DNA from 2 places in the Shewanella morhuae genome. Region 2 is predicted to be linked to the other one. Evidence: predicted binding sites of a transcription regulator. Region 2 holds the regulator's gene; the other holds the start of a gene.

Region 1 (3,738 bases), 1.7 Mb from region 2:
TGCATTATGCAGTGTTATTGGAACGATCCTGTAAAAACCGCAGCAACAATAGACAGTGCTGGTTGGTTACACTCGGGTGATATTGGCCAAATGGATGAACAAGGCTACGTACAAATTGTTGGCCGTATTAAAGATATGATTATCCGCGGCGGCGAGAATATTTATCCCCGTGAGATTGAGGAGAAACTTTATACCCATAAAGATGTGCAAGATGCAGCGGTTTTTGGGGTAGAAAGCGATAAATACGGTGAAGAGGTGTGTGCTTGGATTAAAGTACGCGCTGGAGCGACAATTACTGAGGCCGATATTCGTCATTTCCTCACTGAGAAATTTGCTTACTTCAAGGTGCCACGTTATATCAAGTTTGTTGATCAGTATCCGATGACCGTGACGGGGAAAATTCAAAAGTTCAAAATGCGCGAGCTAATGTACCAAGAATTATATGAAGATATTAATGGGTAAATTGGCTTAACTTGAGTGAAATAGGCTCAATAATATTTATAGGATTTTTACAATATAAGCCGCATTATGCGGCTTATATTTTAACCGTGTTTATTGTTCAGCTTATTGCTAAAATAATCGGTCAACACGATCACCATTTCTAGTTTATTTCTCACATTCAGATGCCTATGTAGCATTATTGTTAATTTAAATTCCTCATCTTTAGCTTCATGGTTATAATCATAAAACGAATAAAAAAGTGTTAACTCATTAACGTTAAAACCTAAATTACCTATGGTTGATATAATTAATTTTAAGCTGACTAAGGAATTACGTATGGTGTGGCGGCGCTCAATGGCGATGTTATGTTGCCTCATTTTGATGGGGGTAAGTATCACCAAAGCGGATACGTTAAAGCTCACATCTTTACTCTGGCCGCCTTATTCTGGACCATTACTAGTGGAGCAGGGCGCGAGTATTGCCGTGGTGCGAGCAGCATTAAAAGTGATGGGACACCAACTAGAGGTAGATTTTTATCCTTGGAGCCGAACGGTCAAATTAGCCTCTATGGCTCACTCTGATTACCTAGGCTATTTTCCTGAGTATTATTATGAGACTGAAAATTTTATTTTTTCTAAGTCGATTGGTGTCAGCCCTTTGGGGTTAGTAGAGCAGAAAGCGCATCCAATGAACTGGAACGTTATTGAAGATCTCAACCGTTATACCTTAGGTGTAGTGAAAGATTATGTGAATATTCAAGCTGTTGATTCTATGGTTTTATCAGGGGTTCAACCGATTGAAGCGGTCACATCGGATGAGCATAATATCAAAAAAGTGGCTGCTGGGCGCATCGATGCCGCAGTAATGGATGTTAACGTATCGCACTATTTGCTCAAACAAAAATCGTTACAGCCTTTGGCGGATAAGTTGCAAATTAATCGACATATTCTTGCGAATAAACAGCTTTATATTGCCTTTCGTAATACTGATGAAGGCCGTCGCTGGCGAGATACTTTTGATCAAGGATTAGCGCAAATTGATGTTGAGAAAGTTATTGAAGCAGCGCTCTATAACCAACATTAGTTTTTAATATAAAAATGCAATCCACTCTTAAGAATGAATTGCGTGGGTAACAACGTATAAATAGTTAATAAGTTGATGTATTAAACTTTTGCGACTACGGTTTGGCCAATGGGTGTGAGGCTAAGCAAGGCCAGTTTAAGATGTTGGATCCCAAAGGGAATACCAATAACCGTAACAAAACAGGCTAAAGCATGGGCTAGGTGGCCGATGGCTAACCATATACCAAATAGTAAAAACCAAATAATATTACCTAGCATACCGAGGGTACCGGTACCCAAATCCTCCCGCCCTGTTAAATGACGACGATTGATTTGTTCTTGACCAAAGGGCCAGAAGGCCATTTCACCGATAACAAAGCAAGCGCGGCCAAAGGGTATACCAATAATGCTGATAAAACATAGGATCCCAACGAACCACCATGCGAGTCCCATCACAAATCCGCCCAGCACAAACCAAGCAATGTTAAATATTAAGCGTAATAACGACATCGTAAATTCCTTATTTTTACCTTGTTAAATCACATAGTAAGCGCAGATAAATCAATCATGAGTTTAGAAGAAGCGAGAATTGTGCCAACTATTAAGTATAATTAAATCATTGCCTTATAGGTGTGCATTTTGAGAGTGTAGTATTTTTCACTAAATTTTAGTGAAACATTGCATTTACTCGATGAATAATTACACTAGCCATCAACTTTCATGGCTTAAAAAGCCTGAGTATCACATTGTTTGAGTGTCTTATGTTTGCAAATACTCCTGTTGATATTTTTTCTTTTGCTGATCGAGAGATTTTTCTCAAGCGTGATGATCTGCTGCATCCAGCATTTAGCGGTAACAAGGCGCGTAAATTCGCTTATTTTTTAGATCATGATTTTGCTGGTATCAATAAAGTGATAGGTCACGGATCGCCCTTAGCTAACTCACTGTATTCTTTATCTGCGCTGGCAAAACTAAAAGGTTGGCAGTGTGATTTTTATGTTGATCATATAGCAAGCCAAATTATTAAACATCCCACGGGAAATTATGCTGCAGCATTGGCTAATGACGCCCATATTATCGATTTAAGTGACATTATGGCGCGAAGGCCTGCTTTGACTCCGCAACTTGAACTTGATACAGGCTCGCTGATTAATACTCGAACAACACTCGTAGATAAAGGCATAGAAGCGCATTTCAGCTGTCAAGATTATATCGAAAAAAATGTGTTAAAAAATGAGCCTACAGCATTGTTTATACCTGAAGGTGGGCGTTGCTCTTATGCTGAATATGGCGTGAGTATATTAGCCAAAGAGATAATGCACTTTGCTCAAGCTAATAAGTTGGACGATTTAACAGTATTTTTACCTTCTGGCACAGGAACCACTGCATTATTTTTAAATCAATCTTTTATTCGCCACCACACTAATATTCGAGTGAAAACGTGCGCAGTTGTTGGTGGGGATGATTATTTACGTTTGCAGTTTTCGATGCTTAATGCCGATATTAGTGAACATCCACAAATTATTAATACCGGTAAGAAATATCATTTTGGAAAACTTTATGCTGAATTTTATGTCATGTGGCAACGAGTGTGTGCCTCTGGTGTTGAGTTTGAATTACTCTACGACCCTTTAGGTTTTATTGTGCTTGAGGATTATTTACTACACGGTCATCGAGGTCCGCTGATGTATTTACATCAAGGTGGCTTACTGGGAAATGCAACTATGCTACCGCGTTACCAACGTAAATATGACAGAAATAATATTTAAATATTAAATATAGTCAGTATCAACATCATTATTTATTAAGGAACTAAACGATTTCTTTTGAGAATTTTATAAGTGCGTTCGCTGATATTTTGCAGATTTTTTAAATCCTTTAAGCCAGGTTCAGTATCGCTACATTGCCAATAGCTAATTTCGGTATCGAGCATCTCTAACATTTTTTTTGAGCATCCCAGACACTCACCTTGGCACATTTGTGCTTCTTCTAAATTGAGGGGGATTTTGTCTTTGATATTGCCGATCATGGTTTGCATTGCGATACGAGTAGTTGGCTTTGACATAGACTTGACCTTGAATTCTAAGCATACGCGTGAATATTAGTGGATGCTGGAATGGTAAAGTGTGATCTTGGTCTTGTTTTTTCATTTGGTTCGGCAGGTATCTGTGTGAGTAGAGATACAGCCTGAACCAAATGATTGTGTCATAGTGACATAGAAGGGATAGCGTATTTG
Region 2 (3,738 bases):
ATGTTACGCACATCGACACTGATAGCGACGAGCTCGTTATTACCTTTCAGTTGGTCAAGTAAAGCCCCAATCAGTGGTAGCGGAAGGTTATCGACGCAATAATAGCCGAGATCTTCGAGTACCCTAAGGGCAACGGATTTACCTGAGCCTGAGCGACCTGACACTATAACCAGTTTCATCCTGTGATTACCTGATAGAGTTCTGTTTCATCATGTGTCTTACGCAATTGTTTCAATATTTGCTTGTCACTCAGTTTTTCGGCCATGCAAGACAAGGTGCTTAAATGCTGCTGACATTGGTCAGCAGGCACCAGTAATGCAAATAAAATATCAACCGGTTGCTTATCAATAGCATCGAATGCTATTGGCTCTTCGCACTTAATTAGTACGGCAATGGGTTGATCTATATCGGCTAATCGACCATGTGGAATGGCGATACCGTTACCTATACCTGTGCTCCCCACTTTTTCGCGCGCCACTAGGCTTTCGAATATCTCTTGAGATGAGAGGGTCGGGTACTGGGCAGCAACTAGGTCGCTGATGAGTTCCAGTACTTTTTTCTTACTGCCCGGAGTGGCGCAGGTAGTGCACTCCGGCCGCAGTATGCTACAAAGTTCCATTATTAGTGTTTTGTTAACTTCTCTTTGTGTTTAATAACCTGACGATCAAGCTTATCTATCAGGGCGTCTATAGCTGCATACATATCAGTATGCTCGGCAGTGGCAAATACTTCACCACCGATGAGGTTTATCCTCGCTTCAGCAATTTGTTGTATTTTCTCAACATTGAGCACAACGTGCACATTATTGATCTGTTCGAAATGGCGTTCAAGTTTTGAAAACTTTTCTTCTACATATGCGCGTAACGATTCGGTAATTTCAATGTGGTGCCCAACTAGGTGTATGTGCATAGAAACGTCCTCCGATATTCACTGTAGGTTATAAGCTCTTACGTTGATTAGAAGGAGGAATAAGCATAGCTTCTCGGTATTTCGCAATAGTTCTGCGTGCTACATTTATTCCCTGCTCCGCCAGAAGTTGTGCCATCTTACTGTCACTTAATGGTTTTTTCTGATTTTCTGCTGCAACCAGTTTTTTAATAAAGGCTCTAATTGCCGTTGATGAACACTCACCACCATCATCTGTACTGACATGGCTAGAGAAGAAGTATTTTAGTTCAAAAAGCCCTTTTGGAGTATGCATGTACTTTTGGGTTGTTACCCGCGAAATGGTTGACTCATGCATTTCTACTGCTTCGGCAATATCATTAAGCACCATAGGCTTCATTGCTTCTTCACCATACTCAAAGAAGCCTTGCTGGTATTGGACGATACAGTTAGCGACTTTGAGCAAAGTATCATTACGACTTTCTAAACTCTTAATAAACCACTTTGCCTCTTGCAGGTGCCCACGAATAAATTGGCTGTCGGCTTGGTTTGCAGAACTGCGCGCCATAGCTGCATAGTGTTGATTTACATTTATTTTTGGCATGTTGTCAGGATTGAGTTCAACCACCCAACGGCCATTTTTCTTCGACACTGATACATCGGGTATAACGTATTCGTCCTCGTTGGGAGTAATTAATAAACCCGGGCGAGGATTAAGGGTTTGGATGAGTGCTATACCATCTCTTAACTCATCTTCTTTGAGCTTAGTTTTACGCATCAACAGTCTAAAGTCACGTGCAGCAATGAGATCTAAATGATCTTTAATCAGCATGCGGGCGTTACTTAGATGGGGCGTATCGGGTGCAAAGTGGGATAATTGGATTAATAGGCACTCGCTTAAATCTCTGGCGGCGACACCTATCGGGTCAAAATGTTGAATACGCTTAAGTACGGCTTCGACTTCATCAAGTTCAACCTCTGGATTACCTATGGCCTCTAGAATTTCTTCAGTGCTTTGGGTCAGGTAACCTTGGTCATTTATCGCTTCGATAATCGCGGTAGCAATGGCTAAATCAGTTTCCGAAAAGGGGGTGAGATTTTTTTGCCATTCTAAATGCTCATATAAACCTTCGCTGGTCTCTCCTTGAAAGGGCATATCGTCTTCGCGACTCCCACCTGGGCCTGAATTAGGTGAGGCGGTAAACACTTCATCCCAAGTCGTATCCATGGGGAGATCGTCCGGCATGGATTCTTGAGTCAAAGATTCTGCGGTATCGACAGTGGAGTTATCTTTTTCTGGTGGCAGAGCAACAGATTCACTGAAATCGGTATCCGATAAGGCTTGGTTTACAGGGTCTTTAGTTGCGTCGAATTGATCCTCTTCCAGCTCGAGAAGGGGATTAGAATCTAAGGCTTGCTGGATCTCTTGCTGCAGTTCTAATGACGATAGTTGCAACAGACGAATTGCCTGCTGTAACTGTGGCGTCATGGTTAACTGTTGACCCAGTTTGAGCTGGAGTGACGCTTTCATGTTACCGCAGATCCCTAAGTTATTATTATTAGATGGGGTCGCTTATTCCCCTCTTTAGTCGAGCCGTATGCCAGTATAATTTACGGCCATCGACTCCCTTTGGTTAACTATAGCCTGAATTGTTCACCTAAGTACACAGCCCTAACCTGCTGATTGTCTAAGATCTCTGCTGGTGTTCCTTCTGCAATCAGGTTTCCGTGACTAACAATGTAGGCATGTTCACACACATCTAATGTCTCGCGCACATTGTGGTCGGTAATTAGCACACCAAGGCCACGGCTTTTAAGTTGCTCAATGATTTTTTTGATGTCGATAACTGAAATCGGATCAACCCCAGCGAAAGGCTCATCAAGTAAAATAAACTTAGGATTAGCCGCTAGCGCACGCGCAATTTCAACACGACGACGCTCACCACCTGACAACGACATACCTTGGCTGTCACGTATGTGGGTGATATGAAACTCTTCCAGCAGATGTTCTAATTCTTGATCTCTTTGTTCTTTTGTTAGCTCTTTGCGAGTTTGCAGCACGGCCATAATGTTGTCATGTACGCTCAGCTTACGAAAGATACTGGCTTCTTGTGGTAAGTAACCAATGCCTTTGCGGGCACGCAGGTGCATCGGATCGGCGGTTAAATCATCGTCATCGATAAAAATGTGGCCTTTATCGCTCTTTACCAATCCGACAACCATGTAAAATGTGGTGGTTTTCCCCGCCCCGTTTGGGCCGAGTAGACCAACGACTTGACCGGTTTTTACCGTCAAACTGACATCTTTAACGACTTGGCGGTTCTTATAACTTTTCGCTAAATTTTGTGCTCTTAGAGTGATCTGGGTCATTTAGAACCCTGCTTTTTGACAGGTTTATCGGTTGAGGTGCCGGGCTTTATATCATCTTGATAACTTTCAGGCTGAATAATCGTAATCACGCGATCATCACCACTACCAGTACTTTCGGCAATTAATTTTTGCTGAATGATGTCGTAGCGGATTAAATTCCCTCGGACTTGGCTACCCGCTTGATCTAATGAAGCTAATCCTTTGAGGGTGAGGGTACGGCTTGCCATGTTATAACTAATCTCTTTCGCACTTGCAGATGCTGGGCGACCATCGTCTAGGACTTGAGTATAAGTGGCAGGATTACCCGTGGCGACTAAGGTTTTACTGCTTTCACCTTCAGCAGAAAATGCACGTAGTTGATCCGCAATAATTTTGATAGAGCCTTGAGTGACTTCAACCGGACCAAAAAAGATAACTTGGTTATTCTTAATATCTGCCGTTTGGCTTACGGCTTTAATCTTTACTTCCTGTTTTAAATCATCC

Evidence for each region. The regulator sigma-54, encoded in region 2, starts transcription at its own class of promoters, with help from an activator protein. The targets are predictions, from matches to a motif close to GTTGGCACGNNNNTNGNNT.
Region 1: C9I43_RS08600 (YccF domain-containing protein) is a predicted target of sigma-54. The motif match lies at 2,083-2,101, and genes of this name have one in related genera.

What each region holds. Positions count from the first base shown of each region.
Region 1 is NZ_PYSG01000002.1:1,844,369-1,848,106, reverse strand. Features, by position in the region: gene C9I43_RS08610 (AMP-binding protein) at 1-462, shown strand, start outside; gene C9I43_RS08605 (substrate-binding periplasmic protein) at 778-1,524, shown strand; gene C9I43_RS08600 (YccF domain-containing protein) at 1,605-2,012, opposite strand; gene C9I43_RS08595 (1-aminocyclopropane-1-carboxylate deaminase) at 2,264-3,271, shown strand; gene C9I43_RS08590 (hypothetical protein) at 3,307-3,567, opposite strand.
Region 2 is NZ_PYSG01000002.1:151,194-154,931, forward strand. Features, by position in the region: gene rapZ (RNase adapter RapZ) at 1-179, opposite strand, end outside; gene ptsN (PTS IIA-like nitrogen regulatory protein PtsN) at 176-619, opposite strand; gene hpf (ribosome hibernation promoting factor) at 622-909, opposite strand; gene C9I43_RS01190 (RNA polymerase factor sigma-54) at 938-2,416, opposite strand; gene lptB (LPS export ABC transporter ATP-binding protein) at 2,524-3,255, opposite strand; gene lptA (lipopolysaccharide transport periplasmic protein LptA) at 3,252-3,738, opposite strand, start outside.